One region of the Paenibacillus sp. FSL H8-0079 genome, then DNA from elsewhere that is predicted to be linked to it. Evidence: riboswitches for the same ligand, from Rfam matches in the RefSeq annotation. Region 1 holds a riboswitch; each other region holds the start of a gene.
The links. Region 1 has a riboswitch for cyclic di-AMP ahead of MHI06_RS07065 (hypothetical protein). Riboswitches for the same ligand answer to the same signal wherever they lie in the genome.
Positions count from the first base shown of each region.

Region 2: linked by a shared signal. The riboswitch ahead of MHI06_RS16930 (3D domain-containing protein) and the one ahead of MHI06_RS07065 (hypothetical protein) in region 1 are both predicted to bind cyclic di-AMP.
Region 3: linked by a shared signal. The riboswitch ahead of MHI06_RS00150 (ubiquitin-like domain-containing protein) and the one ahead of MHI06_RS07065 (hypothetical protein) in region 1 are both predicted to bind cyclic di-AMP.
Region 4: linked by a shared signal. The riboswitch ahead of MHI06_RS00545 (C40 family peptidase) and the one ahead of MHI06_RS07065 (hypothetical protein) in region 1 are both predicted to bind cyclic di-AMP.

Region 1 covers NZ_CP150300.1:1,599,860-1,607,639, reverse strand. The annotation lists gene MHI06_RS07075 (Nramp family divalent metal transporter) at 1-554, shown strand, start outside; gene MHI06_RS07070 (HAD family hydrolase) at 686-1,369, opposite strand; gene MHI06_RS07065 (hypothetical protein) at 1,544-1,942, opposite strand; cyclic di-AMP (ydaO/yuaA leader) riboswitch at 2,058-2,233, opposite strand; gene MHI06_RS07060 (glutathione peroxidase) at 2,605-3,084, shown strand; tRNA gene MHI06_RS07055 (tRNA-Leu) at 3,234-3,316, opposite strand; gene MHI06_RS07050 (urease accessory UreF family protein) at 3,743-4,444, shown strand; gene MHI06_RS07045 (hypothetical protein) at 4,710-4,913, shown strand; gene MHI06_RS07040 (hypothetical protein) at 4,941-5,576, shown strand; gene urtE (urea ABC transporter ATP-binding subunit UrtE) at 5,608-6,303, opposite strand; gene urtD (urea ABC transporter ATP-binding protein UrtD) at 6,281-7,090, opposite strand; gene urtC (urea ABC transporter permease subunit UrtC) at 7,053-7,780, opposite strand, start outside.
Region 2 covers NZ_CP150300.1:3,812,132-3,819,911, forward strand. The annotation lists gene MHI06_RS16915 (PspA/IM30 family protein) at 1-171, opposite strand, end outside; gene MHI06_RS16920 (hypothetical protein) at 284-625, opposite strand; gene MHI06_RS16925 (polysaccharide deacetylase family protein) at 780-1,571, shown strand; gene MHI06_RS16930 (3D domain-containing protein) at 1,677-2,309, opposite strand; cyclic di-AMP (ydaO/yuaA leader) riboswitch at 2,354-2,549, opposite strand; gene MHI06_RS16935 (amino acid ABC transporter ATP-binding protein) at 2,768-3,490, opposite strand; gene MHI06_RS16940 (ABC transporter substrate-binding protein/permease) at 3,477-4,940, opposite strand; gene MHI06_RS16945 (M20 family metallopeptidase) at 5,124-6,299, shown strand; gene MHI06_RS16950 (alpha-glycosidase) at 6,719-7,780, shown strand, end outside.
Region 3 covers NZ_CP150300.1:30,553-38,332, reverse strand. The annotation lists gene ispE (4-(cytidine 5'-diphospho)-2-C-methyl-D-erythritol kinase) at 1-371, opposite strand, end outside; gene MHI06_RS00175 (small, acid-soluble spore protein, alpha/beta type) at 521-697, opposite strand; gene MHI06_RS00170 (Veg family protein) at 950-1,225, opposite strand; gene yabG (sporulation peptidase YabG) at 1,379-2,275, opposite strand; gene rsmA (16S rRNA (adenine(1518)-N(6)/adenine(1519)-N(6))-dimethyltransferase RsmA) at 2,335-3,237, opposite strand; gene rnmV (ribonuclease M5) at 3,242-3,787, opposite strand; gene MHI06_RS00150 (ubiquitin-like domain-containing protein) at 3,943-5,127, opposite strand; cyclic di-AMP (ydaO/yuaA leader) riboswitch at 5,400-5,653, opposite strand; gene MHI06_RS00145 (TatD family hydrolase) at 5,895-6,665, opposite strand; gene MHI06_RS00140 (HD domain-containing protein) at 6,998-7,780, opposite strand, start outside.
Region 4 covers NZ_CP150300.1:112,896-120,675, reverse strand. The annotation lists gene MHI06_RS00565 (PBP1A family penicillin-binding protein) at 1-1,212, shown strand, start outside; gene MHI06_RS00560 (YwhD family protein) at 1,411-1,914, opposite strand; gene MHI06_RS00555 (M1 family metallopeptidase) at 2,016-4,007, shown strand; gene MHI06_RS00550 (hypothetical protein) at 4,018-4,860, shown strand; cyclic di-AMP (ydaO/yuaA leader) riboswitch at 5,114-5,251, shown strand; gene MHI06_RS00545 (C40 family peptidase) at 5,270-5,725, shown strand; gene MHI06_RS00540 (GNAT family protein) at 6,081-6,575, shown strand; gene MHI06_RS00535 (cytochrome c) at 6,726-7,082, shown strand; gene rbsK (ribokinase) at 7,154-7,780, opposite strand, start outside.

The sequences.
Region 1 (7,780 bases):
CCATGGACTCTACAATCGCACTGACACTGGCCCTATTCATTAATGCAGCCATCCTGATTGTATCTGCAGCTGTATTCCACAGTGCTGGTATGACGCAGGTTGCCGAGATCGCTGATGCCTACCATCTGCTGACACCTCTATTGGGTACAACGGTTGCAAGTATTCTGTTCGGTGTGGCGCTGTTAGCATCAGGTCAGAACTCTACCCTTACAGGTACACTCGCTGGGCAGATTGTTATGGAAGGTTTTCTGAACATTCGAATTCCAGCATGGCTGCGCAGACTGGTTACACGTCTGATTGCCATCATTCCGGCGGTAATTGTTACAGCGATTGCAGGCGAACATGGCACAGAAGAATTGCTCATTTTGAGCCAGGTTGTGCTGTCTCTTCAATTACCTTTTGCTGTAATCCCTCTGGTGATGTTCACGAGTGATAAAAAAAGCATGGGTGCATTCGCCAACAAGTTATGGCTCAAAATCATCTCATGGGTCATTGCCGCTGTTATCGTTGTGCTGAATGTATATCTGATCATTCAGACAATCCGGTTGTTCTAATCTGGTTCTAATCGACTAAATAATTAAAAGGCTGATCGACTCCGGTATGCTATACCCAAGTGATCAGCCTTTTATTGTTGCTGTACAGCAACGTGTTTTCATTTAGAGTAGAACCTCTCATACGCAATCATCTAATCCTGGTTTGGTATCAGTAAAGGCAGGAGCTGATCCAATGAATCAACGGTCCAATCCGCACGTTCGTCATCCGATCGTTCCGGCTGGAATCTCCCATAACCCTGCATAATTCGAATCGTGCGCATGCCCAGCTTCCGGGCAGGAATAATGTCATTATCAATCCGATCCCCGACCATGACAGCCTCCTCCGGTTCACAGCCTGCCTGTTTCAAGGCCACAGCGTATAGCTCAGGGTCTGGCTTGGACACCCCTTCTTCAGCCGAACAGGCCAGAACGTCAACATACTTCCGTAATCCGTAACTCTCCAGTCTCTCTTCCGTTCCGGGACTCTGATTGGCAATAATGCCAATACGATAATACCGTGACAACTGCTGAAGAACGGAATCCGCTGAAGGAAAAGGACGTTCAAGATCTTTTTGAAACTTCAGCTTGTCCTGAATCTGTTTCTGGTGCTTCTCGTCTTCAATGAATGTGCGAATAGCCACTCTCATGGGCCATTGCTCATATTTCCGGTAACAGTTCGCGAACAGTTCGCGTACCGCCTCAATTGTCACCGGATACCCCAAAGCACAAGCTTCACGGACGAATTGTCCGATAATATCATCAACCGGCTCCCATTCATCCACCAGCGTATCTCCAACATCAAAAAACAACCACTTTAATCCACCTACATCCGGCACGCCAATTCCTCCTTGTAAGCATAAAAAAGAAGACCCACCATTATGCATGAGTCTCCTCAAATTTCCGTTTATCGATGAATCAATTTCATAATACCTTGAGTGAATTCTGAAATTGATTCTAATACATTCAATTATAACAGGCACCTTACACCTGAGCAATCACAAGCTATGGCATCAACCATTGAGGAGAAAGCCGACTTCCCCATTGAGCGAATATACAATCCGGTCTGCGCCCATCCCCCGATAGATGCCCTTTGGATTACTCTGCTCCGTAATGACACACAGGGATTTAGATGTCCATGAACGGCAGATCTGCAAATAACGACAGGTCAGATTCAGACTGTTCTCGAAAATAAACACATTGCCTACGCTACCCTGCGGCAAAAACCATTTTTGAGCTGCAGCCGTATTCATTCGAATAACATGCTCTACCCCGATTCTGCGGAGTCTCCGCTCTTCTCCTGCACTGTTGGTTAGAACGGCAAACGGCATTTTTTTGTACATCAGCAATTTGATAAATTTGCGTCCTGCTTCATTTGGAGCAGTCACTAAGATCATCTCAGTATCCATCATTCGTTCCTCCCTTGGCGTGAAAAGACAACAAAAAAGAAGCGTGGGGGACCAAGGCCTCCCGAACGCTTCTTAAATAACCCATGGCGAAAACACCATGAACCAGCGTACGGCTTGTTGCCTCTCCCTTTAACGCTTACGAGGTTAGCTGACGGATTCGGGCGCGAGAGTCGCCCTATTTCCGGCTGTCACCGGAAAATTCACCCCATGAATGCCCACTGTCCTGGACAGCGCATTCCGTTGGTTCCCCCGTTTCCCATTCATCAATGAATGGAAACTCAGCGATTAAAACATCGTTCGTATATCTCAAGGTAAGATCGAGCGATATTATCGTTTGTTTCGTTTTTCAAGTACAATTTAGTTTAAATTGAAATTACGTTATGAATCATACACCCCCGCCATGACGGTGTAAAGTCCGCAGAGATCACCGAATCGGCAGATTTTTGCCAATAATCATCCATAATAACGCTTACAATAAGGTTATACTCTATCCATCTCTTCAAGGCTATCTAATTCTCACTCTGACGAAAATCACTTCGCAATTCATTCACGTATTCTGCACAACTTGTCTGTTTTGATTCTTTTAACACTATATTAGTTTTGCAATATTTAATTGCAACCAATATAATAGAAGATATAAGAGTATATCAATGGAGGCGATTTAGATGACAGTCTACGATTACAAAGTGAATACCCTTCGCGGTCAAGAAGTTGAAATGTCCGACTACCGTGACAAAGTGCTCCTGATTGTGAATACGGCAAGCTCATGCGGCCTTACCCCTCAATTCAAAGGTCTGCAAGAACTGCAAGACAAGTTTCAAGATGCTCCATTTGAAGTTCTTGGTTTCCCAAGCAACCAGTTTGCACAGGAAAAAGGTTCTTCCGACGATATTGCCGAGTTCTGTCAGATGAATTATGGCGTGAGCTTCCCCATGTTTGAGAAAATTGATGTGAACGGCTCAAGCGCTCACCCACTTTTCCAACACCTTAGCACAGAAGCTCCTGGCTTGCTCGGCTCTAAAGCAATCAAATGGAATTTCACCAAATTCCTTGTGGATCAGAACGGACAGGTACTGAAACGTTATGCTCCCAAAACAACACCTGACAAGATTGAAGAAGATATCAAGAACTTACTCCAAAAATAATACACAGGCCACCCGTAGCCGGAAGGTAGAGCACCATTGCCCCCGGTAATGGATGGCCTTTTTTTCAACCCAAATGTCATACTGTTCGAAAAAAGACAAAAAAAGAAGCTTTCCAATAACGGAAAGCTTCTTCTTCATCGTTCATATGATGCGGTCGAGAGGACTCGAACCTCCACGGGCATACGCCCACTACCCCCTCAAGATAGCGTGTCTGCCATTCCACCACGACCGCATGTCGTAAATAATCGGCAACAGAATTGATTATACCGGGTTCTGATCTAAAAGTAAAGTGTTTTCTATTACTTCTTTTTCAGATAGGCATTTTCATCAAAAATCGCATATTCTCGTCATCTTTACCCATGAACTGCATATTATTAGATTCGATCCCCTCTTTTCCGGTTAGAGCCGATCTTGTTGATTCATTTATACGTAGCCCTCCCTACATTTCGCAAACAATTAACTTTAAATGTTATATAAAATAACACAAATATTGAATTACAGATTTAATTTGCTGAATTTCAATGACACTATTGACAAAAAGCGGACATTTATGGGATGATAACTATCATATAATTCGGATTTTCAAACATAAAGCAAAAAAAAAGGAATATAAATGTTACTTAAAGTTACATTTAACGAACACAGGAGGCGAATGATCGTGAACCGTGGGAATAAGCTGCTCGATTATGTTAAACTGCTTGATTCCTCTATTCAGGTTGGAGGGTTTACCCATTCCTTCGGCATGGATATCCATATCAAGGAGGGTACCATTCGTAATGCTGAAGATCTCGAATCATTCATGCGTTGTCAGTTGCACCCCAGCATCGTTCGTCTTGAAGGCATGGCTATCAAAGGCATCTATACCGCAGCAGATCACAAGGATACATGGCGGATAGCCCTGATCGACAAGCTCGTCCATGTTCAGCGAACTCCTGGAGATCTCAGAGAACAAGCTGCTACCATGGGTAAACGATTGATCAGACTTGCACGCGCTCTGCACCCCTGGATTGATTTCAGCCAGCTTGAACAGATCTTCGCCAAATATGATTCGGTTGGCTGCCTCTCCACTGTTCACGCCTGGATTAACCACCACCTCGATATCCCTGTCGAGGCGGCAGTTCTTGGTTATCTGCATTCAGCCATGAATGCCTGCATAACCGAAGCCTCCAAAGTCATTCCTCTGGACACCGATACAATCAAAGAACTGACGGTACGCCTGGCCGCAGATCTGGAGAATGAATGGAACACCGTCAGCGCCTCGGCTGCGGATGGACTGGCACAGCCAACCTCGATGTCCATGAAATCGTTTTTCCCCAGTTTCCATATGCTTGGAGCTGGACTTCATGCCTACAGGGCCTAATCCTTGTCCACCTACACCTACTCCCCTTCATTCAGACAAACAAAAAAACACGCGGCAACCTCCTTGCCGACGTGTTTTTTGTCATTTTATTGGTTTTTTTAACGTATTTACGCCATTTTACATCACAAAATACACTTTTTTCCGTCTTTTTTAATTGTTAGATGACGGATTTACGTATATAATAAAATATACAGCTCGCATTTCTATATATTCTACATGAAGAAAGGGCGACTGAATACTACATTCTAACCAGGGGTGAACCCTTTTGAACAAGAAAAAACCAGTGACTCCGTTCGGATGGGCCATCAAACGACGGCTAACCGAACTTCAAGTGGACCAGAAGACTTTTTGTGAACAGCACGGCATCCCACCCTATCGTTTATCCAATCTCATTCACGGCACACGCAAAGCAACCCGATTCAGACACCTGGTCGCTGATATTTTGGATATTCCAGATGAACTGAGATAAGATTTTTGCCAAAGGAGGACCCCATCCATGAGACATGTTACATCCGATCTGGAGAGGCTGTCGTTCCAATCCATAACTCACCAGCTCATCATCGTTGATCACGATTGGATTATCCACAGTTGTAACCGCGCCTGGCAACAGGAACTCGGTCAACTATTACCCAACCCGGATGCGAACAGTACTCATAGACATTACCTGCATCTGTTGGAAGCCTGGGCATTACAAGGCAAGAACGCCAATATGGCACTTGTCGCACAGAATTTGAAAGAACGCGGAACACCCTTTAGTCGAAATCATACATATGACATCTGCGTGTATACGGTATACAACGAAGAGAGGTGGTTTCGTGTGGAACTCACCCCTCTATCTCACACTAACTCAAACCTGAATACCGATCTCGCTTTGATTGCCCACATGGATATTACCGAACAGAAAAAGACAGAACGCCAATTGAAGAAGGCTCTGTCTGACGTGCGCACCTTGCGCGGATTACTGCCTATTTGCGCTGTCTGCAAACAAATCAAGGACGAAGAGGAACATTGGAACTCCGTGGAAAGTTATCTGGAGAAGCATACCCACGCCGAATTCACCCATGACATCTGCCCGGAATGCATCCGGCGGTTATATCCGAAATACTCGAATATCCTGGACAAGCGCTCCTGAATACTCAATCCACTTGACACGCTAACTACAACTACACGGATAGATGATGTTCAAATTGCGACATATCCAGTTCTTGCGGTGTCCCGTGCAGGGTAATGGCACCTTTGTCCATGATATAGATATAATCTGCGGCACTGCGCACAAAATCAATACTCTGCTCCACCAGTAGAACCGACAGATTCCCTTTTGCCTTGAGCTGTAAAATAACCTGCCGAATGTCCTCCACGATGGAAGGCTGAATGCCTTCTGTCGGCTCATCCAGTAGCAATAACCCCGGACGCGAAGCCAGCGCCCGGGCGAATGCCAACTGCTGCTGCTGTCCACCACTCAGATCTCCACCCTGCCGTCCATACATCGTAGCAAGCACAGGAAACATCGCCAGTACATCCTCCGGGAACGTTTTTACTCCCGGTGCACTTGTCTCCAGACCGAGCAACAAATTTTCTTTCACCGTAAGCTGCGGGAAAATCTCCCGCCCCTGCGGTACATAACCGATGCCTGCCCTTGCCCGCTTGGCTGTGTCCAACGTGGACAACTCCTGATTTTGCCACTGAATACTGCCCTTGCGTATTTTGAGCAGCCCCATCAATGTTTTCATCAACGTTGTTTTACCCACACCGTTACGGCCCATCAGACACACCACCTGTCCAGGCTGTACGTCCAGGCTCACACCTCGAAGCACATTACTTTCCCCATAGCCGGATTCAATTCGTTGCAGCGACAGCATGGTCATCCCTCCTTTTGCCCAGATACACTTCTGCCACTTTCGGATCCGCCTGTACTTCCGCCATCGTACCTTCCTTCAACAGTTTACCTTCATGCATCACGGTCACCTTGGCTGCGAACTCTCGTACAAACTCCATATCATGCTCCACCACCACAACTGAGCGCTCACGCGCAATCTCTTGCAGAAGTCGCCCCGTCTTGTGTGTTTCTTCATCCGTCATGCCTGCGGCTGGTTCGTCCAGCAACAACACACGAGGCTCCTGCAAGAGCAACATGCCGATCTCCAGCCACTGCTTCTCCCCGTGGGATAATGCTCCTGCACGGGCGTTAATGCGGTCTTGCAGACCAATCTGGAGGCTAATATGCTCCATGGCAGCACTCATCTTCCCATATCGTCGAATACCGATGGCTTGCAAAGGGGAACGACGAGTCTCCGCCGCCAATGTCAGATTCTCCTGCACCGTCAGACCCGCAAAGATCGATGGCGCCTGGAATTTGCGTCCTACCCCTTTACGAACAATCTGGTGCTCCCTTATTCGGGTCAATTCCGTACCATCCGCCATCTTTACCGAGCCGGACATGGGTTTGGTTTTGCCACATATCACATCCAGCATCGTCGTTTTCCCTGCACCATTCGGTCCAATCAGAAAATGCAGGTCATGCTCATGCAGCTTCAGATTCATGCCTTTGACAGCAACGAACCCACCAAAGGCTACCGTTATATCCTCCGCTACCAACACCGTTGACTCCTCAGTAGACTTCAGGTTTTTCCCGCGTGACTTGGACATGTGCACTCTCTCCTCTCCGCTTCAGCAAACGAACGATATGACGATATACACCTACAATTCCGTTTGGCATGAACAAGACTACCGTTACAAAGAGCCCACCAATGACGAACAGCCACCCTTCAGGGTAAGCCTCGCTTATGCCTGTTTTGGCTGCATTCAGCACCACTGCTCCGATGACCGCTCCAATAAGCGTACCTCGACCACCCAGCGCAACCCACAGGACCATCTCAATAGAAGGCACAATCCCCATCATCGATGGCGAGATAATACCGACCTGAAGAACAAACAACATGCCCGCGATGCCTGCAAGCGCACCGGAAAAAGCAAAAGCCAGTGTTTTATATCCTGCCGGATCATATCCGAGAAATCGCACCCGATTCTCTCCATCCCGCGCAGCTTCCAGCACCTGACCGAACCGGCTGTTCACCATTCGACGACACAGCACATAAGCAATCACCAGAACAGCAAGCGTTATATAATAGAGAGCAATCGTTGTTCCTGCGGAATGAAGTGTAAATCCAAAGATCGAATTATACCCGGTAATGCCATTCGTTCCGCCCGTCCATTCCTGTTTGCCCACAAACAATGTCACCGTAATGAGAACCAGGGCTTGCGTCAGGATCGTAAAATATACACCGGTAATCCGGTTACGGAATGTAAACCAGCCCAGAGCAAAGGCGAGCAATGCGG
Region 2 (7,780 bases), 2.2 Mb from region 1:
GAATTTCTTCTCAATGGCAATCTGTGCGGCTACTGCTTTCTCCGCATCTTCCAGATCCTCTTGCATATCACGGATATATTGGTCCGTCATCTTGATTGGATCTTCCGCCTTGTCAATAATGGCATTGATATTAGACATTGTTAAATCACGCAATCGTTTGAAAATGGACATTATGTTATTCCTCCTAGTCGATATTACATCGTATATAAACATACATACGTAACAATCTACAACTCGTTTCAATTTTAGCAAATAAAATCAAAACTTGCGATTGCTCTTCATGTTAGGAAGATCCTTTATCCTTGTTCAGATGATCCTCCATTAGCCTCTCTGCAGTCTGCACGATTTCGTCGATCTGCATCCGTGTAATGGAATCAAAATGGATACCCATGATCACCGTAACGGTTACTTTCAGCTGAAGGGCAGCCTTTCGGGCAAGCCGCTCACACAGCTCTTGTTCCTTGTGACCCGGAATATGTACCGTCGTCCCGCTTACGCGCTCATGATCCACGTAGAACGTGGCTACAGCGCCAATATGCGCCTTTCCTCCGGTAACGAGAAAAACCTTATCATCTCCTGCCTCAATCACTTGTAAACGTATCGATTTCAAATCATATGTACTCATAACCATCCACCTATCCTTCTCTATATGTTATATATGGAGGAATTATGGCTTTAACAAGATAAATCCGCAATGAAAATTCTCACACTACGCATATTTTATGGACACCTCGGACATACCAAGGAGAACATCATTTTTGGAAAAGGAGGCCGTTATTATGCGCGTACGCCTCATTATGCTGATGGTTATCGTTATTTTTTTCGGAGGATACCATGCTCCAGCTTCATCGCGGGATGCTTCAAGCCCGCCAAGTGAATCAGTATCAGTTTCAGATTCCGCGGAAGAAGAACAACTGACATTGGGACAATTACGTCAAAAATATGCGGATACGTTCAAAACGAATGGTCCTTCAACGAAGCAGGTTGCCCTGACTTTTGATGACGTGCCCGATCCACGATTTACTCCACAGGTATTAGATGTATTGAAGAAATATAAAGTCAGAGCTACATTCTTTATCGTTGGTAGTCGTGCTGAGAAACATCCGGATCTGGTGAAACGTATAGTTAAGGAAGGGCATATTGTTGGCAATCACAGCTACAATCATCCGGAATTCAGTAAGCTGTCGATGAATGCCTTTCGCAAACAAATTTTACATACTGGGGATATCATTCATCACCTAGCAGGATATACGCCCAAGATGATCCGGCCACCTTACGGAGATATTAATGAAGAACAGCTGCAATGGGCTGCCAGACAACACTATAGCATTGTGAACTGGAACGTTGACTCACTGGACTGGAAAGGCCTCTCCAAGGAAGAGGTGAAGGATAACATCCTATCTGCCGTAAAACCCGGTTCCATCGTTCTGCAACATGCCGGGGGCGGTGTGGGTTCGAACTTGAATGGCACGATTGAGGCTTTACCTGAAATTATTGAGGAACTGCGTAATCGGGGGTATGAACTGGTCACCTTGGACGAGATGTTGGGGTTGCCAAAAGCCAAGGATTAGGATGTCCATGTAGGAAATGATGACGATGTTAAAAGGGTGCCTGTTCAATCGCAAGTAGCGACTGGCAGACACCCTGTTTGATTTCGGTTAGATGTAATTAATTTTCTACTTCAGAATATACAGCTCGATATCCTGGAAACCAAATGTGCTTACGGACTGCTTGCTACCAGGGATAAAGATATCAATCCGGTGACCCTTGATTGCACCACCAATATCACGTGCTGTCGCTACAAAAGCCTGCTTTGGCAATCCCGGATGGCTGTGACCGGTTACCAGTACTTTGGTTCCAAGTGGAATCACACTGGGATCAACCGCAATCGTACCCAATTCAAGATCATTCCCGAAGTAATCCACAGCACCCCATCCCCCATTTTCGGACGGATCTGCAGAGTATGCCGTTGCTTTCACGTTCACTGCTTTACTGTAATCGAACGTTTTTCCCCAGGCTTGAACAACTTTGTTATCTGCGTTAACGTCCAAGCTTGCTGTAGTCACAGTCTTCGCTTGGGTCTTGCTCTCCGTAGCCGCGGCAGCTGCTACATTGTTCGCCTTACCGGGAATCGTAATTTTCAAACCACCATAAATGTTGTAAGGCGAAATGTCGTTGTTTGCTTTAACCAACGTGTTGAGTGCTACTCCATACTGTTTCGATAAGGTGTAGAAGGTATCCCCTTCTTTGGCCACATGAACTGAATCTGCGTGAGCCGGAACGGCTTGAATGAGCATTACTGTTGTCATTAATGCTACTGCTGTTTTGGCTATACGTTTCTTGTTAATCATGGTCTTCCTCCCTCATTATGCCTGCGAAGTTAGTTGTCGGATTCGGATGAGGAGCCACCCTATAGGTTCTTCGTTACATTTGAAACATTATGTACCCCTAATTCACCCCAAGCAGTGTGCCTTAGATCTTCCCCCTGCACGGTCTGCATCGTTACATCCCCCGCACTCCCTGTCCGGAAGTTTCGGCAGAGTTCAATATATCACAATTTTGTAACCTGAACTTGTAGTAATTCTTACCAAATGGTTTTCAGCATGTCATCAACTGTAAGAATACTGGATAATTCAGAATAGTTTGACGAACCGATTTCTTTATATTTGGTAACAGAAAAGTTACTTTTCGAATCCTTAAGTGATTATTTCGCATAAAAAAATAGCGTCACCGACTCGAAGTCAGTAACGCTATTTGATCAGTTCTTTTAGAGTACTTTCGCAAGAAAATCACGTGTACGTGAATTTTTCGGTGCTCCAAACACCTCATCTGGTGTTCCCTCTTCTACAATAACCCCGCCATCCATGAACAGGATCCGGTCTCCCACTTCACGTGCAAAACCCATCTCGTGCGTCACAATGACCATGGTCATCCCGCCTTCTGCAAGACGTTTCATGACATCCAGCACTTCACCGACCATCTCGGGGTCCAGTGCTGAAGTAGGCTCGTCAAACAGCATCACATGCGGTTGCATGGCCAACGCTCTTGCAATGGCGATCCGCTGCTTCTGTCCACCGGACAGCTGATTTGGGAATGTATCTTTTTTATCGTACAAGCCTACCGTGTTAAGCAGATCAGCAGCAATTTTCTCCGCTTCCTGCGTGGATTGCTTCTTCACTTTAATTGGAGCAATCGTGATGTTTTGCTGAACCGTTTTGTGTGGGAACAGGTTGAAATGCTGGAACACCATGCCCATTTTTTCACGAGTCGCATTGATGTTGTGCTTCGGATCGGTGATTGATACGCCTTCAAAATCAATCTCTCCCGAGGTAGGCTGTTCCAACAAGTTCAGACAACGCAAGAATGTACTTTTACCTGAGCCGGAAGGACCGATAACCACGACAACCTCACCTTTGCCAATCGTCACGTTAATGCCCTTAAGTACATCGTTATTACCATAAGATTTGTGTAATTGTCTAACGTCTATCACTTGCACTCAACTTCCTTTCCAGTCGTCCCAGCAGCTTGGACAAAATGAACGTCATTACAAAGTAGATGGCTGCTGCAATTAGAAACGGACTCAACCCTTGGAACGTAATGTTCTTGACCACGCTAGCCTGATACATAATATCCACCATACCGATAACGGAGATAATGGAGGATTCTTTGATAATAGTCACGAATTCATTACCGATCGCTGGTAATACAGCTTTGAAGGCTTGCGGCAATATAATGTAACGCATTGCTGCCCCTCTGCCCATTCCGAGGGAACGCGCTGCCTCCAACTGACCACGATCCACACCTTGGATACCTGCACGGAAAATCTCAGCCAGATAGGCACCACTATTAATGGAAAGTGTGAGAATACCCGCTTGAAGAGCAGAGAAATTAATTCCAAACGTCAAGGAAATACCATAGTAGATAATCATCAGCTGTACCAGCATCGGTGTACCACGGATAACTTCAACATAAGCCGTACCGATCCAGCGCAAGATTGCAGCGTCATGCAAACGGAACAAACAGATGATCAATCCGATGATAACCCCAAATATTACACCAAGTGCAGATAACAGGAGCGTGTATCCTACACCTGTTGCATAGAAACTTTTGTACTCCCAGAATACTTGGAAAATATTTTGTGATTTGTTCGCTTTATCCGCCATCAAGAGGCTGGCGTCCGTCACCATCTGATTGATTTTATCTTCACTTTTCAGTCGCTCCAGTGTTCCATTTACTGCAGCTAGCAGCTCGGTATTACCTTTACGAATCCCGATTGCCGCTTCTGCTTGCTCTTCGTCCGGAACAGCAGCAGCAAGTCCAATGATATCGTCCAGATAACCTGCAGCAACCGTATCTTCAACGATTGCCGCGTCAATTCGTTTTGTTTGAAGTTGAAGCACGATATCCGAGATTTTATCCAGCGCAGTAAGCTTCGCTCCTGGAATACTCTGTCCGATCGTTTCCTGAATGGAGCCTTTCTGAACGCCAATCTTCGCATTTTCAAGTTCTGCCATGGTTGGATATTTGTCTTTATCCACATTGCGAACCATAATCACTTGTTTTGATTTATAATAGGTGTCGGAAAAATCGATACTTTTCTTCCGCTCATCCGTCGGCGTCATACCTGAAACCACCAGATCAACACGCCCGCTCTGCAATGAAGGCAGAAGACCGTCGAAGCCCATATCCTCAATCACAAGCTCAGCGCCAAGATCTTTGGCAATCTCTTTGGCGATCTCAATATCGAAGCCGACGATTTCATCTTTGCCATTAATCACTTTATGGAATTCATATGGTGCAAAATCGGCACTTGTACCGAGCACCAGCTTTTTACTGCTTGAATTATCTGTAGTTCCACTTGCAAATGCCACAGGAACGGCAGTCGTCAGCAGAATAACAAAGGTCAACAGCATCATGGTGTAACGACTTATCAATTTCAACCTTTTTCTCTCCCCTTACAATACTTTGTATGCTTCTCATGTTGATGACTGAGTCATTATAAAGTACAATGCATGATTATGCAATGCATTTTGACATTACAAATCTTGACTTGTTTCTGAAAAAATGAAGCAAACATGATATAATCAATGGATTATTTTCATTTTTGCATAAGGAGTTTACTAATGACATCTAATAAATCACAGATCCTGACGGTTATTGATCAATATACTTCCCGTTTTAAAGCCATTTCATCATATATCGGTGCCAACCCCGAACTGGGAAATGAAGAGTATCTCGCTTCTGCCCGTTTGAAAGAAGAATTGCTCTTCCATGGTTTCACTGTAGAGGCTCCAATTCTGGGACTGGACACAGCCTTTATCGGAACCTATTCGGCCGCCAAACCCGGCCCTACCATCGCATTACTGTGTGAGTATGACGCTTTGCCGGAGATCGGTCACGCCTGTGGTCACCATCTAATCTGCATGATGAGTCTTGGTGCTGCTGTTGGGCTGAAATCCATTCTGGATGAAGTAGGTGGAACGATTAAAGTGTTTGGTACACCAGCTGAAGAGACACGAGGTGCGAAAGTTCCGATGGCAGAAGCAGGCTTGTTCGATGACTGCGATGTCGCTCTCATGGCGCATCCGTATTATGCCTACGAAAAGTCCGGCAGTTCACTGGCTATTGATGCTGTACAATTTGAATTCCATGGCCGCTCTTCACATGCTGCTGCAAGTCCGCACGAAGGCATTAATGCACTTGATGCTGTCATTCAAACGTTCAACGGGATCAACGCATTCCGGCAACAAGTGAAAAGCACCGTTCGCATTCATGGTGTGATTAACAACGGAGGGCAGGCAGCAAATATCATTCCTGACTATGCTTCAGCCCAATTTTATGTACGTGCAGCAACTCGCAAAGAACTGAATATCCTCACAGAACGTGTCATTCAGATCGCTGAAGGTTCTGCTCTCCAGACAGGTTGCAAGCTGGTGACATCCAACTATGAAACGTCCTACGATGAGATGGTCACCAATGAAGCATTCTCAGCTGCTTTTAGTCAAAATCTAATGGAACTCGGCATCCCGCAAGAAGAGATTGTGAGTGGTAACGATCATGGCTCCATGGACATCGGTAACGTCTCCCTGAAATGTCCTGCCATCCATCCCTACATTCGTGTTGTAGACGAAGTGCACACACTGCACTCCATAGCCTTCCGTGATCTTGCACTCCAAGAGCGTGCGCTGGACGGGATGATTTTGGGAGCCAAGGCACTAGCTACAACAGCCTACGACGTCCTGAGCCAGCCGGAGTTGCTTCAATCCATCCGTACAGAGTTCGAGCAAGCTATTCGCTAAGAATCGCTTCAACATGCTATACAGGGGTGCCCTGAACAGACTTGAAATCCAAGCTTGTTCAAGGCACCCTTTTCTTGATTTAGCTGTGAGTATATTCAGTAAGAAGCTGGATATGCTGTGAAAGAAACCCTTGAAAACACTGAAAACAATACATTTTATTACAGGAATTGTGTTTCGTTTGCTGGCTAACTTGGTTAATTATAACTATAAGTGCGTGTTCAAAAGACCGGTTTTCAGTACCGAGAAGATGGGATAAAGCTAGAAATGGAGTAGCGGAGCGTAGGCAAAACTACGTGAGCAACGGACATTTCGGCTGAATTCCATATTCGATGCCAATGATGCCGATAGGCATCACTTGTAATCAAAAGCGGGCTTTTGAACAACCTCTATAACTTATCCTATATTCAGGAGGTGCTGTCATGCTGCTTGAAGCCATGTATCATGTTCCTCGTGACAAGTGGGCCTATGCCTATGATTCGTCTACCATACATCTACGCGTACGAACCAAGCGAAATGATGTGCAATACGTGACTGCACTGACCGGAGATAAGTACAATTGGAATGGAACTTACAAGGAAATTCAACTGGAGAAGGCTGCTGCCGATAGCATGTTTGATTATTGGGAGGCTGCCGTCAAACCTCAATTCAAACGCCTCACCTATATATTTCGGATAACCGCCGGTTCGGAAGATGTTTTCCTCGCGGATAACGGCATTCATTATGAGGCCCCCTATCCAACCGGAGGATATTATGAGTTCTCTTATATACATGAGATCGATGTGTTTAAGGTACCCGAGTGGGCCAAAGAAGCTGTATTTTATCAGATCATGACCGAGCGGTTTGCCAATGGAGATCCCAAGCTGAATCCTCAAGGAACCCACGACTGGGGTGGCAAACCTGAGCTGGACAATTATTTTGGTGGAGACTTGCAAGGTGTGCTGGATCATCTACATGACTTGACTGAACTTGGCGTGAACGCCATTTACTTTACCCCGTTATTCCAGGCTAATTCCTACCACAAATACGACACCATTGACTATAAAAAAGTTGACCCCCATTTCGGTGATAACGCCATGCTCAAACAAGTGACAGAAGAATGCCATCGCCTGGGTATCCGTGTCATGTTGGACGCGGTGTTCAACCATTGCAGTGAAGACTTCCCTCCTTTTCAGGACGTACTCCAACATGGAAAAAATTCAACGTATGCCGATTGGTTCCACATCAATGAATATCCGGTTCAGATCAAGGAGGGTATACCCACCTACGATACGTTTGGGTTCTATGGCAACATGCCCAAGTTCAATACAGCCAATCCTGAGGTTAAGGCATATCTACTCGATGTGGCTGAGTACTGGATAAAGGAAATCAAGCTGGATGGCTGGCGTCTGGATGTAGCGAATGAAGTGGACAACCATTTTTGGCGTGATTTTCGCAAAGTTGTTAAAGCCGCGAATCCCGAAGCCTATATTGTTGGTGAAGTA
Region 3 (7,780 bases), 1.6 Mb from region 1:
TGATCCGGTATATTCAGCCGCCACAGACGGTTTAATCCACGCAGTGCTGCTGCTGCATCACTGCTACCCCCTGCAAGTCCGGCTGCAACTGGAATCTTTTTATCCAGATGAATATGGACGCCGGTGCGTACGTTATACCGCTCCTTAATGAGTCTGGCTGCCTGGAAAGCCAGATTCTTCTCATCCAGCGGGATATATCCCGCCTGACTGGAGATGAAAATGGTATCTCGCGGCAGCTCCGACATTTCCAGCCGATCAGCCAGATCGACCATGGTCATGATCATTTCAACTTCATGGAATCCATCGCTTCTTTTATGTAAAACGTCCAGCATCAAATTAATTTTAGCAGGCGCTTTTTCGTAAATTTTCAAGGCGTTCACCCGTCCTCACCTTTTCCCTAAGACAACTTAACATATTATATCAAAATGGGGCTGTCAAGTCATTTGTATTCCGCATCTAAGGGGAAAAAGCGGGGTTATTCCTGACGGATTTCCCCGCTTTTCAGTCTGCTTGAAACGGATTAAGATTTGCGCGCAGCCTGTTCAGCAAGTTGAATTGCACGTTTTACCATGTTTCCTGCATCCTTGGCTTTAATTCCGCCCCAGCCTTCCTGTTGCACCGTATCGTAGAAACCCAGGTCTTTCGCCAGCTCATTCTTCAGATCCTCTGACATGACACTTCTTCTTCTCCGACTCATGAACCATCCTCCTCCAAAGTATCCTTCATGATGTGATGAGTTCGTTCACGTTTTGGACATTTTACCATCAGGCCAAGTTCAGTTCCTGCATTTGCTTAGGAAACTGTTTCTTCACCTGTCCAAATAGTATGCCGCGACCATTCATCGCTCATTCCTGAGTATGTATGCTTTACCTTTAGAGACGAATTGGTGATTTAGTAAAAAACAAAAAAGCGATCCGCCCAGTGGGGCGAATCGCCTGTAAAACGATACTTACGTCTCCATGTAGGAGCTATGCGTCTGGCTGCCCGGGTCAAAAACCATGACTTCCACCGATTCCGTAAGTATATCCGCATAACTATAAGATACTCGCTTGAAGGTTTCTTGCTCTTCATCAAGCTTAACGATAAAAACAGAAGGGTACGTTTCTTCCAATACACCCGTACGCTCAATGGTCTTACGGCGGCCACCATTAGCCCGCAACATAATTTTCTGACCTATATGTGCGTCGAGATTGCGTTTGATATCCAACAGCGTGTTTTTAGCCATTGTCGACGACCACCTCTTTTCTTGTCCATTATACCGGATTTTACAGTCATTGTCAAATCAAAACTAATTATTATATCAGCATCAAAAAGTTGTTGTCAATGAATTTTTTTGCAAACAAAAAAAGCCCCAAATTGGGACTTTAAATGGCCTACATCAGACTGCCGATGGGTTCACTTTTAGCGTGGACAAATCATTCAATCCCGGCAGACCTACCCGGTAACTTCCTCGTGTCTCCACACCACCCACACCCTGGCTACCACTGATGGTATTGTGCAAGACATCACTCATGTTGACGGTATCCCGAACAGACGTGAAGGAGGCCTTGGCTGCGACATAGACCGGATCAAGTGCATGAATGAGAATTCGGCCCGGAGAACTGGCAAAGTTCGCTCCAGCGCGCAGCAGTGCCTCAAAATGGGACTGACAGGCCCCTGCTACAATGGTGAGTGCATCCAGGTGGCGTTCGTATTGTCTGGCCACCTGAATGGCCGACACAAAATTTTGTGAGTTCTTGTAGCTACCAAGACTATATAAGTCATAAGGCTGTCGTGTCTTAAGTACCCCATCATGACCCGTAATGACCACGATATCCGGACGTACTTTGGGTAATAAACGGTATAAGGTATCTGCCATTGCCGATTCATGGACATATTGTCCCTCTGCGGGAACACGAAGTTGCTCATAGAGATCCATACTTTTTTTCAAATAATTCGGATCTCCATCCAGATGAAGCACCTTACCAGGCATCTCAAAATAAGCCGGTTCCTGCTGTGCAGACCAATCCTGCACCAGACCTTCACGATTCCGCTCAGCCTGTTCCATTCGATTCTGCTGCAGGCGGGACAGGGTCTGATGTGCTTTAATATGCGCCTGTCTGGTCTTGGCGCTTTGCGGTTCGTAGGGAACCTGTATCAAATCGTCCACCGGGGAATCGGCAATCAGCCGGAACTCAGTCCCTTTAATGACCGCAGCATCCAACTGGAGGCCTTCCACCCGAAAAGTCACATCGCCGCCGTATGACTTCCGAACGACCAAGTCTCCGATATTCATCAACGTAATCACCTCTACCCCATCGTATGGGCAGAGACCCGGTTTGGTTCATTCAAATTTTACAGCGCGGCGCGTACCCCTGCTTCCCACATCACGGTGCTGAGTGTAGCATACTCCTGCAGGCTTAACGTCTCTCCGCGTCGGGACGGTTGAATACCTGCCTGCTCCAGCAGAATGTCTGCCTGTTCCCGGTTCTCCTTCGTGAAGAAGCGTGCCTTCAGGTTGTTCGAGATTGTTTTTCTCCGCTGGGCAAAAGAAGCCTGTACCACTTCGAAGTAATGTGCTTCATCCGGAATCTCCACGGGCGGTTGCTCACGCACCTTCAGCTTAATGACAGCCGATTCCACGTTAGGTTGCGGGATGAAGACCGTAGGAGGCACAATACACACAAGCTCCGGCATACTGTAGTACTGAACTGCGATGCTCAGACTACCGTAGTCTTTTGATCCAGGTGCAGCAGCCATGCGTTCAGCCACTTCTTTTTGAATCATGACAACGATGCTGTCTACCGGCAGTTTCTCTTCCAGCAGTTTCATCATGATCGGGGTCGTTACATAGTAAGGCAGGTTAGCCACGACACTAACTTTGTCTACGGATGCAAAATCCGTATTAAACAACTCAGCCAGATCAAGCTTCAGCACATCCCCATGATGAACACGTACATTTGAATAAGGCTGCATCACTTCTCCCAGGATTGGGATTAAGCGCTGATCAATCTCTACGGCTGTGACAGGACCAGCTACCCGAGCCAATCGTTCCGTAAGGGCCCCAATACCTGGCCCGATCTCGAGCGCGCCCTTGGACTCGTCCAAATCGGCTGCATTAACGATTTTGTTTAGTATATTTTGATCGATCAGAAAGTTCTGACCTAGACTTTTCTTGAATGAGAATCCGTGTCTTTGAATAATCTCTTTGGTTCGCTTGGGCGTTGCAATTTCTATCGTCTCTTCTATGTCCTTCATATGCTCACAATCCTTCACGTTCAATTTGCGCTAATGCTGTAGAGAACTCTTCCCGTGTAATCTGAAATACACTGAGACGTTTGTGGAACTGCTTCCCGTTACAATATCCAATACCCAGCAGATTGCCCATCTCCATGCGACGTGCAGCAGCCTGCGGATGCACGATAAGCCCTGCCGCGATCAGGTCCTCCCAATCGATCAGACTCGGAGCACCTTCGTATGAAGTATGTACGCGTTCCAGCGCGTGCCGAATCGCCTCCGGTGAGGCGTTCTCCACCCCAATGTCCCCTTTGCGCGTCGCATCCGCTTCTGGAATGAAGGCATGCTTGCAACCAGGGACCTTATTCGCAATAATTTTACGAATGCGTTCGCCAGCATGATCCGGATCTGTCAGTACGATGACTCCCCGTCTCTCCTGAGCAAGCGCTATTCGCTTCAGAATGCGTTGGTTGATGGCTGATCCACCCGTTTCTATCGTATCGGCTTCTACGGCCCGACGGATGGCTACCGTATCGTCACGGCCTTCCACCACAATGACTTCTTTTATCATGTTCCATTTCTTCCTTTCTAACGCAAAAAGAAGAGGAATATCCTCTTCTCTGCCAAACGGCGGGGGAGACTGAATTCAGACCCCTCCGCCGCATATTCCGCATGAATCATTCATGCAACTATTTTATAGCATTCCCATTTCAAAGTAAAACGATTTTAGTTCGCTTCCGGCTTCACCGGACCGATCACGTAGACCGTCTTGCCTTTCTTGCGTCCAAAATTCAGGGCATGCTTCACACTGTCATAATATACATCAATTTTGTTGCCTTTAATGGCACCGCCTGTATCTTCCGCACGACGGAAGCCCAGACCTTCGATATATACCCACCAGCCAATTGGAATGACTTTGGGATCAACCGCAATGGTGCGCCCTTCCGTTACACGAGTACCGGAAGCTGTTTTAGTACCAATGCCAGGCTCTTCGGAAGAGTAGGCAGTCATGGATACATTCTTAAGTACTTTGGAGTATTTAAAAGAAGTCCCGGATACGGTAATCACTTTGCTGCCCGAGGCAGCAGTTTTCTTCGAGTTCGTTGTTGTTGCCTGTTTCGTTGTTGAAGTCTGAGCCGATACGGTTTGAACCTCAGGCTCTTTTACAACCGGTTTTGCTTTGGTACCGACAGCGATCACTTTATCTACACGATTATTCGCGACGGATTTGCCGACCATTTTTTTGGAGACCAATTCTCCATCCTGAAATACCTTTTCGATATGCTGTACAAGTGTGCCTTCTTTGCCGCTTACAACGACACGGTTATCCCCTTTGTACAAGCTAGGGTCAGCCGTTTTGATCACTTTATAAGCGATCGGTTGTTCTACATCCACTGTACGCTTTGTTACCCGCACTACACGAATTTTCATATCCGCTTTGACTGCAGTTCCAAGCGCCGGATACACTTTATCATTACTTGCAACCTGAATACCTGATTTTTGAATTGCCTCTTGTACCGATGAATCGGTTGTATACAGAGTCTTGGTGTCTCCGTCTGCCGTAATGTTAACTGGAACGGCCCGCTCAATAACAATTCGGTCTCCATCTGTAATCGCCCCGTTCATGGACATGGATACCTTATCGTGAGGGCTGACTGTGATTGACTGCTCCTCCAGCATTTCCTGAAGCATTCCTGTACGAGTCTCTACCACCTGAGCTTTGCCATCAATAACCAGTGAAATTTGTTTCCCGGCCTGACCGTAAACGACTAACAAGATCATGATTGTAAGCGCAATTGAGAAAATCGCGATCAATGCCATTTGACGCATGTTCTCATGCTTCCACCGCAACGCGAAAGACTTACTGGATGATCGTGACTCATGGGTCTCTTCTGGTTGGAATGTGCCCACTTCTCCGTCCTCCTTCATAGCCTCGTCGTCTAAAGTAATGCATGATGTCTTTGACGTGACTATACCAATTTTTCTACAGAACACAGATCGGACCAAATGACCGGTTCTGCACCATGAATCAATCTTCGCAACATGATGTCATCCTCCTGAATACCTACCGTATGATGACAACATTTCTTTTATTCAAAAACAAAAAAAGCCAAAGAAAGAGTGTAAGAGGAACTCTTTCGTGGCTTCCGAATGATTCTGAATATCGGAAATTCATGCACGAGGTTGCCTCTCTTTTTCCGCTTGCGAGGTTAGCTGTCGGGTTCGGGCGAAAGAGAGCCGCCCTATCTTAGGTCACCCGCTCATGGCGGACGCCTTTGAATTCACCCCGAGACCCAAAGAAGAAATCAAATATGGCTTCGCAGATCCTCTCGCTGCTTTTGGGTCAGCGAACGATGCGCATCGGCCAAATACACCGATGTTTAAGCCCTATTGGTTCCCCCGCTCTCCGTTAACGGAGACTCAGCGAGACTGATTCATGAAAGTATTGTTGTTTCATCGGAAAGTGTCCCTTTGTTCATCCCCCGAACATCTGTCCAATTTTCCGCACAACAATTCACTGAAAAGATGATATCCTGTTTTGATGCATGTTGTAAAGCGTTGATCAAGTACGTTTTTCTGAATATTTGGTTAAAATATTGTAATATTCTTGATTTATTTGGATCAAAGAGCAAATTAACTCCGCTTAACTCTCTATTTCACCTGATTTACTCGTTTTTTTAACGAATACCAAATCGTTCCATGGCATTTTTGGTTGTTATTGCAGCAATTTCCTCTACCGAAATGCCTTTAATTTCCGCAGCTGCCTCTGCAACCAGACGTACATGCGCTGTCTCATTTCGTTTTCCACGGTACGGATGAGGTGTCAGATATGGAGCATCTGTTTCAATGAAAAACCGGTCCATAGGAACCTTCTCCAGAACCTCTTTTGGTTGCTTTGCATTTTTGAATGTGATTGGACCTCCGAAGGACAGATGGAAGCCCATATCGAGACAACTTTTCGCCGTTTCCCAGCTACCCGAGAACGAGTGCATCACACCACCAACCTCGCCAGCCTTCTCTTCACGCAAAATTCTTACAATATCCTCGTGCGCATCCCGATTATGGATGACAATTGGCATGTTCACTTCACGCGCCAAAGCAATTTGTTGTCGTAATACGCGATGTTGCACTTCCTTCGGCGAAGTATCCCAGTGATAATCCAATCCAATCTCACCGATCGCAACCACTTTTTCATGCCTGCATAAAGATGCAATCCACTCCAAATCGCCCTCCTGCATTGTGATCGCATCTACGGGATGCCACCCTACAGCTGCATATATAAAGTCATACGTTTCGGCGAGTTTCATTGTGGTTGGAATCGTCTCCCGGTTAAAACCAATGTTGATCATGCGACCAACCCCCGCATCCACGGCACGTTGAATCATTTCCTCGCGGTCCTCGTCGAATTGTGGTGCATCCAGATGTGTATGTGTGTCGAACAGCATCATGTTTGAATCTCCCTTCATGTCGAACTAACGACTATCTTCTTTTTGGTAATTTAATTTATAAAATCCAATAATTTAATGTTTCATAAAGAAAATTTTAAAAACCCTTGGATTTCCGTCATTACACTCTTTTCTTCACAAACTACAATATATAGAAGATATACGGATACTCGGATCTATATATTGCTAACGACGATGACTCTAACTACTTTATTTTACAAAATTATGTCGATCTACATATACTCCCCATTAAAGCAGATTACTGTATCATGAAAAATAGCTCTTTTAGAAAGTCTTTTGAACTCGAAATTTTTCACCAAGTTGTACACTCATCATTACAAGAAATAGGGGCGTATATGGGACGGTAATTCGTGAATAATCGCATCCACCTTGTTTTGCGGGTAATACAAATGATGTTTTCCCCGATGTAGCCCACTGATGGAACGGACAATGTCGGATACTTCTGACAACTCATGTAACTTGTCCTGTCGATCGAGCAGAAGAATCTGCTTATCCGTGGATTCATCCGGACGAAACACATCATACGGATTATCCGATGGAAAATCAATTTCAAGATCATATTCGGGATTAAGACCTGCCTGAACAAATGCTTCCCGAATCTCTTCCATCATTATCAAGTCGGTCTGTTCAAGTTCTACATACTTATATAACTTGCGATCCATAAAACGTTCGCATAACTCACTTAGAACAGTATCGTCCTCCTTGCGCCACTGCGTAAATGCCGTCTGAATCAAAGCTTCATCCAACTGCAAATATTCCTCTACCGATAGTTCTCCTTCAAATAATTGAGGTAGTGGATCGATCATGAAGCGGAATTGAAAATTTTCCTGTATAAGTGTTTTCGCTCGCTTGAATATTTGCCGCAATATAATTTCGGAACTCCGGGTTACCGGATGGAAGTAAATCTGCCAATACATCTGATACCGAGACATTAAGTAATCCTCAACAGCATGCATGCCTGAGTCTTTGACTACAATCCGTCCATGATAAGGGCGCAGCATGCGAAGGATACGATCAAGGTCGATTGTTCCGTAGTTTACTCCTGTAAAATAAGCATCCCTGAGCAAATAATCCATTCGGTCCGCATCAAGAGGGCT
Region 4 (7,780 bases), 1.5 Mb from region 1:
GCGATGCTGGATCACGGGGGTTTGAACATCTACACTACACTGGATCTGCGTGTACAAAAAGCAGCTGAAGACGCCATAGCGAAAGGTATGGATGCCAAAAGCGAGCTGGAGACGGCCCTCGTGTCCATTGACCCTCGAACGGGCTATATCAAAGCCATGGTAGGCGGCAAGAATTACCGCACCAATCAGATTAACCATGTACTGGCGACCACACGCCAGCCAGGTTCGGCGTTTAAACCCATTATGTATCTGGCAGCCCTGGAATCCAAGCAACTCACCAGTGCATCCATGTTTAACAGTGAACCTACCCTGTTTCATTATGACAACGACCGCAAAACCTATAAACCCGGCAACTTTGGAGACAAGTATCTGGGTGAGATTGATCTAAGACAGGCGATCGCCGCTTCAGACAATATCTATGCGGTGAACACCATTATGCAGATTGGTCCTGAGCAAGTTGTGAGCATGGCCAAAAGCCTCGGCATTACAAGCAACCTGAGCGCCGTGCCCTCTCTTGCACTGGGAACCTCACCTGTCAGTCCGCTAGAGATGGCGTCGGCCTTTTCTGTCATCGCGGCTAGTGGACAACGGACGCCACCTGTAGCCATTTTGCAAGTGACGGATGCCGCAGGACGTGTGCTCTATGAATCGCCCCAGACGAAGGCTGAGACCGTGGTGGAACCTGCGGCAGCTTATGTACTGACTCGTTTAATGGAAAGTGTCTTCGAAAATGGGGGAACGGGTAACCGGGTGTCTGCTGCGATCAAACGTCCAGTAGCCGGAAAGACAGGAACGACCAATACGGATGCTTGGCTGGTCGGATTCACACCGGAGCTCTCCACCGCGGTATGGGTTGGTTACGATCAAGGCAAAGCCATCTCGACTTCGGATGGCCGACGGGCGGCGCCGATCTTTGCCCAGTTCACAGAGCAGGCCCTTGCGAGCGTACCACCCAAAATCTTTACCGTACCTGATCGTGTTGTAAGTGTCTATATCGACCCCGAATCCGGCAAACTGGCAGGCAACGGCTGTGAAGAGAAGCGATTGGAAGTTTTTATTGATGGCACTGAACCGACAGAGGTATGTCATGGTACGGCGGATGATTCGGATTCTGGAGAAGATGAGAAGACCCGTCAGGTACAGAATCAACAAGGCATACAGGAAGAGAAACATTCCTGGTGGGGAGATTTCAAACGTTGGTGGGTAGAATGACGCAAATGCGCGATGACTTAGTTACGTCACCTTCGACCCCTGGTTATATTGATCATTTGGAAATTCACTTCGGATGAAAACTCATAATTATTCAGATCGATGAATACTGTTAATGAACAAGCAAAAAGGCCCCAACCGAATTTTCCGGTTAAAGGGCCTTTTGCTTTTTTTCTTTTATACTGTGTTGAATGATCTAACTTAGGCAAGTGCTTCCTTCAATACATCCGGAGAAGCATTCCACCAGTCTTCGTTGTGTGAGATCAACAGTGTCTTAAGTGCAGCTCGAGCTTCGGGTCCAAGCTCATCCAGCATGAAGCGACGCTTCAAGGCATAATCCATGCGATTCACATGTTCGGCCAGCAGTTTCCATCCACGTCTTGCTTCCGTATCAATCCACATCTCACATGCCGTTGCTCCACCATACAGTTGGCCTTCCTCCGTGCGATCGACAGCTACCCATACCAGCCATACCTGGCGTCCGTTGGGCACATCCTCACGATTGGTAGAGAACTTGATATTGCGTTCCACTTTACTCTTCGCATGCATCGCACCAATATCGATTTTGGCTTCGCCATTATCAATAATGACCGGGGAAAGGTTATTCAGTTCAATGGAGCCCGCACCGAAGCCTTTATGCTTGCTTTTTGCACTAACGATATTCAAGGCAATCTGTTTTTTGCCGTTTTGCTCGTTTTGGTCCATGTTTATAGCCTCCAAGGGTTGATACAAATATTTTAACTAATAATTGGCCCATTGCAAACATATACATGCTGTAGATGCTTGTCAACGGGAGGTATTTAACGATGATTCCACGACGCGCCAAGAGCTGGCTCACCGCATCCCTGGCCCTGTGTGTGCTGGCCGGAGGGATATGGATCACTCTGGGTTACACTCGCTCAACTCATTCCGAATTGCCAGTACTCGCCCCCGAATCGGGCAAGCCCAAGGCAATAGCTCCAACCCCAGCACCTCCAGAAAGTGTACAGACCCCTACCGCCGAAGTGTACAGCGACCGCATTGTGGAATATCACATGGATGTAAAGCTGGCAGAAGGGAACGTATTAGAAGGAACTCAGACGATTACATGGACACATCCAGGTAAAAAAACCGTCAATGAGCTTTATTTTCATATGTACCCTAATGCCTTCTCTTCTGCTGACACCACCTTTATGAAGGAATCCGGCGGAAAGCTTCGGGGTGATGTCATGCCTACCAATGGCTATGGTTCCATGCATATTACCGAAATGAAAACGGAGGACGGGCTCTCTCTTCTGCACCGGATGCAGTATGTGCAGCCAGATGACGGAAATATCAAGGACACCACCCTCATTAAAGTACGTTTGCCCAAACCCGTCAAAGGCGGGGAAAGCATCACACTCCACACCCGATTCGAAGTGAATCTGCCCAAGATTTTTGCAAGGATGGGAACTGCTGATAATTTTGTCATGGCAGGTCAATGGTTTCCCAAACTAAGTGCCTATGAACCTGTGGGCAGGCGCGGACGAACAACGGAAGGCTGGAATCTGCACCAATACCACGGCAATTCGGAATTTTACGCCGACTTCGGTATATATAGTGTACGTATTCGGGTGCCTGAAACATACAAGGTGGCTGCTACCGGATTTCCGACGCAGCAAGCCGTGGTGAAGAATGGAGAAAAAGTCTATCAATTCTATGCTGATGATGTGCATGACTTCGCCTGGGCAGCCTCACCCGATTTTGTGTATGCCGAGGAGCCTTTCTCTGCACCCAATGTACCTGGTGTACGAATCAAGTTATATCTGGACCCTGCTCATCAGGATCTGAAAGAACGTTATTTCTACGCCGCGAAGGCCGCTCTAGCCAATTATAGCAAATGGTTTGGTCCATATCCTTACGCCACTTTATCCATCGTTGTTCCACCCAAAACGGGGAACGGTGCCGGAGGCATGGAATATCCCACGCTAATCACAGCCTTTGGAGCCGATGATACCACGCCAGGTTATGACCTGGAACGAACCGTAGTCCACGAGATTGGACATCAATACTTCTACGGCATGGTTGCCAGCAACGAATTTGAGGAAGCTTGGCTAGATGAAGGATTCACCTCTTATGCAGAAGACAAACTGATGGAGCAGGAATACGGACTGATCCCGAACCTGCCGGTACAATCGGGACTGATTACGTCTCCTTCATCTTTAACACAAGAATCCTGGAAGTTCGATTCACAGAATGAGTATGCAGCCAATGTCTACACACGTGGCAAGCTTGTATTACTCGGTATTGAACATCAAGTTGGTGTGAAAAAGATGGAACGTATTCTCTCTACCTATGTGAAGAAGTACCGCTTCAAACATCCCACTTCGGCTGATTTTCAAAAAGTTGTGGAACAAGTGACCCGTACTTCCTGGTCTGATTATTTTAACCAATATGTCTATGGTAACGGAATGGCTGACTTTGCTGTAGAGAAGATCCGTGTTACACCCGTGCAGAAAGACGGCCAAACATGGTACGAGTCATCTGTGACGATCGCGAAAAAAGGCAGCGACTACAGCGCCGTTCCTGTTCGCATTGTTTTTGAAGACGGACATATCCTCACCAAGCAATGGGATGGCAAAGAAGATCGCATCACCTATAAATTAATTCACACATCTCCCGTGTCCTGGGCCATGACCGATCCCCTGTACACGATCGTGCTGGAGAACCGCCATATGAACAATTTCCTGAATGCCGGACTGGATGAGCGGGCGAAGTCCCGCTGGAGCATGAGTGTAACCAAACTAATAGAAGCCATATTCGGAAGTCTGTCATGGTGAGGTGGAAACGGTGAAAGCGAAAATACGTGAAGGCTGGTTTCTCGTCCGTCAGCATATGTTCATTGCAGCACTTTTATTTCTTTATCAACTTATATGGGGATATTTCCTCTATCGAATGATACAATCGGCTGTCGTCCCACTACTCCTGCGTTATCCGGATCCCGATGCCGGGGAGCTAAGTACGCTTTTGTTCAAAATGGAAAGCCAACTTAACCTGTCTACCCATCCGGAGGTTCATCGTTATCTGTGGATTCTGGGGGCCATGCTGCTGCTTCGCATGTTGATTAGCCCCCTCATTCAGGCAGGACTGCTCTATTCGCTTCAGCACTATAATAGTACAGAAGAGCGAATTCCATTCGTCCGCGGGATTAAAAATCTATGGAAACCGATGCTGCTGCTCCATACCATTCGTACATTATTGATGCTTTTGCCCGGCTACTGGCTCGTGCCGAAGCTGTATTCCATTCTAATGGATGGATTTCATTCCCTTCAATTACTCTTGCCAGGCATACCCTATGTTGCCGCCTGGATCGTATATGGCTGGATCATCCACCATACCCTGCTCTACATGCAGTTTGGTGTTTCCGCACCGGAAGGGGAAGGTGGCGCTCACGGCACACTCAAAGCGCTCTGGATTACAATGCGCCATCTCATCACCGTGATCGGCATTGCACTGCTGCTGGGGGGAGCTCACCTGCTTGTCTTCGGGGCATTCACTTCAGCCTCATGGTTACTAACAGGACTCACCGGACTTATACTACAACAGACGTATCCACTTGCCAGATGTCTATTGAGCCTATGGAAAATATGCGCCCATTTCCGATTATGGCAGTCCAAAACATCCAAAGGTTAGAGCAGATAGTTTAAAAATTGTTACCATCACATGTTAAACTTATGGCCTAATATGTACTTATAAATAGGCAAACCTCAACCTTTCCCCGTCAAAGGTCGAGGTTTTTTTGCTAATTTTGTTGTTAAACGTTGCCAAACCGGTACTCCTCTGTTACAATAATCGCAGTGAGTTTTTAGTAACAACTTTGTAATCTTTACATTCATATTTGTAACTACTTAAAATTAAATCGTCATTTCTTGATTTCGCAGGTGCATAACTAGCATAGCCAAATTCCTGGCACCTGGGAAGCGGGGGAACCAGTTATGGGTGAATTGATCTTGCTACAGAGGGATCATAGGGGACCTTCAACCGAATCCTTAAGCTAACCTCGCAGGCGTTGGAAGGGGTATATCTCTTGTTCAAGAAGAAAATAACCGCAGCTGTACTTAGCCTCACATTCGCATTATCGCTTGGTGCAGGCAGCGCATTCGCAGATTCAAAGATGGACAAAGTAATTGATTCAGCAATGGGAACTACATACAAAAGTGGGGGAACAACGCTTAACGGCTTTGACTGCTCCGGATTTACACGGTATGTATTCGACAAGTTGGGTATTGATTTGGCACGCCAATCCAGTTCCCAATTCGACATGGGTGATTCCGTATCCCGCATGGAGATGAGAGCTGGCGATCTGGTATTCTTCAATACAACAGGTAAAGGCGTATCTCATGTAGGAATCTTTGTAGGGGATGGAAAGTTCGCACACTCCTCTTCTTCCAAAGGTGTTACGATCAGTGCATTGAGTGAAAACTATTGGGCCAATCGTTATGTTGGCGCTAAACGGATTATGAGCACGGACGCATATGAATCACTGGCCCTTGACTAGGGACAAGCTGAGCAACATGATGCTGTAACCATTAACCATACTGGAACGAAGCAAGAAGCATAACAGAACCGCCGGATACATTCTCCGCAGGAATGTATCCGGCGGTTTTTTTGTGCTTCATTCCCTGTTTACGTTGCAAGTTACACATGAGGTATATCCTGCGACATCAACAGGTTCATTTTGCGTTCGCTCGTCCGTGCCCTTATGATGTTTTTACCCATCCCGTTATAATATAAACGGAATTACCGGAACTTTTGTTTCATTTTTTTCCTGGAAAGGGAGACTTGCTAAATGAACGGCTCTTTTGTAGAGTGGACAGAGAGTTTGGTAATGACTGAGAGGAGCGTGCAGATGTATGAATGAAGCCCCTGTAACGTTTCACGTTGTACCCATGCAAGAAGAACATGCGGAGCTTATCTGCAGTTGGCAGTATGACCCGCCTTACAATATCTATAGCTGGCTACCCTGGGAGCAGATGAAAGCACTGGAAGTTGAATTTGGGGATGCGCAGCTGCGGCAGGAACAATATGCGATTGTTCTTGATCAGCATGATCGCATCTGCGGATTTGCTCAATACTTCCCACTTCAGGGAGTAACCCGGATTGGCCTCGGCATGCATCCAGAGCTGTGTGGTCAGGGTCAAGGGAAAGCTTTTGTCACCGCCATTGTGCAGGAAGCCATTCGCCGGAACCGGACGAATGAGATTGATCTTGAAGTGCTCACCTGGAATGCCCGTGCCATTCAAGTCTATCTGAAGAATGGATTTGTCACTCAGGATACATACGAACGACAGACACCAAGCGGCTTAATGCCCTTTCACTGCATGGTCTATGAAGGGCATCGCGATTAGAATCCATTGCAAAACAACCCAATCTGCCCCTTGTTATGTGATTAGTTCAAAAAATTACCACAAAATGCTATGATGTCACTACAGGTTCCGTTATAATGATATGGATAGTTTCAGGTTAGATGATCTTTCATTCTGGAGGGGACATAAGGGATGCACAAATGGATCATGAGCGGGGTATTTTTTGCAGCATGCGCTTTAGCTATTGTTTTAATGTTTACGCTTCCAGGGAAAGAGGAAGTGGCTGAAGAAGCCAAACCAACCATGCCAGAAGTAGCACTGGATGCCGGACAGGCTGAAGCACTGGTCAAAGCCAATTGTATTTCCTGTCACGGAGATCAGCTTCAGGGTGGCGTAGGGCCTGCTCTGGCGAACATCGGTAGCCAGGATGATCTGGAGAAGATCTATTCCACGATTGTCAAAGGTAAAGGTGGCATGCCTGCCTTCAAAGGCAGGCTGCAGGATGAAGAGATTGCAAATATCGCTATGTGGTTGGCAGAGAAGAAATAATCTTTGCACACGCACAACAAAGAGGCCCTTAATCCCCTGTTGGGAGAATAAGAGCCTCTTTGTTGTATCATTTATTGGGCTTCTGACGCGTGCTCCGCCAGAAAGGCCTCGACTTCACGTGCGGACGGCATCCCGGACTGGGCGCCGAGCTTCGTCACGGATAACGCGGCCGCACCCATGGCGAAGCCTACGGCCGCGTCCAAAGTCTCACCGCGCGCGAGGGCTACCGCCAGCGCGCCGTTGAAGCAATCGCCAGCGCCGGTCGTATCGACGGCGCTTACGGCGTAGCCGGGCGCACGGCACGCGCCGGCACGCCCTGCTTGTACGCGGCCGCCAGGCGCCGCCGCGTACACAGCCCCCTCGGGGCCGAGCGTCGTGACGACAGCGGCCCCGAGGGATGCGGCGAGCTCTGCGACCGCCGCATCCAGGTCTTCCGGCCGGAGATGATCCCGGCCGGTAAGCACGGCAAGCTCGCTGCGGTTCGGCGTGACAACGTCGATGCACCGCAGGAGCTCCTGGGGCAGACCCGGCACCGCGGGAGCCGGGTTGAGCACCACCAGTGCGCTGCCTTCAGCCGCCAGTTGGGCGGCGCGGGTGACTGCTGGCAGCGGAATCTCCAGCTGCAGCAGCACCGCTGCGGCTGCAGTCAGGCTTTTTACCGTATCCGCCTCTTCCAGCATCTCAGGCACAACTTGTCC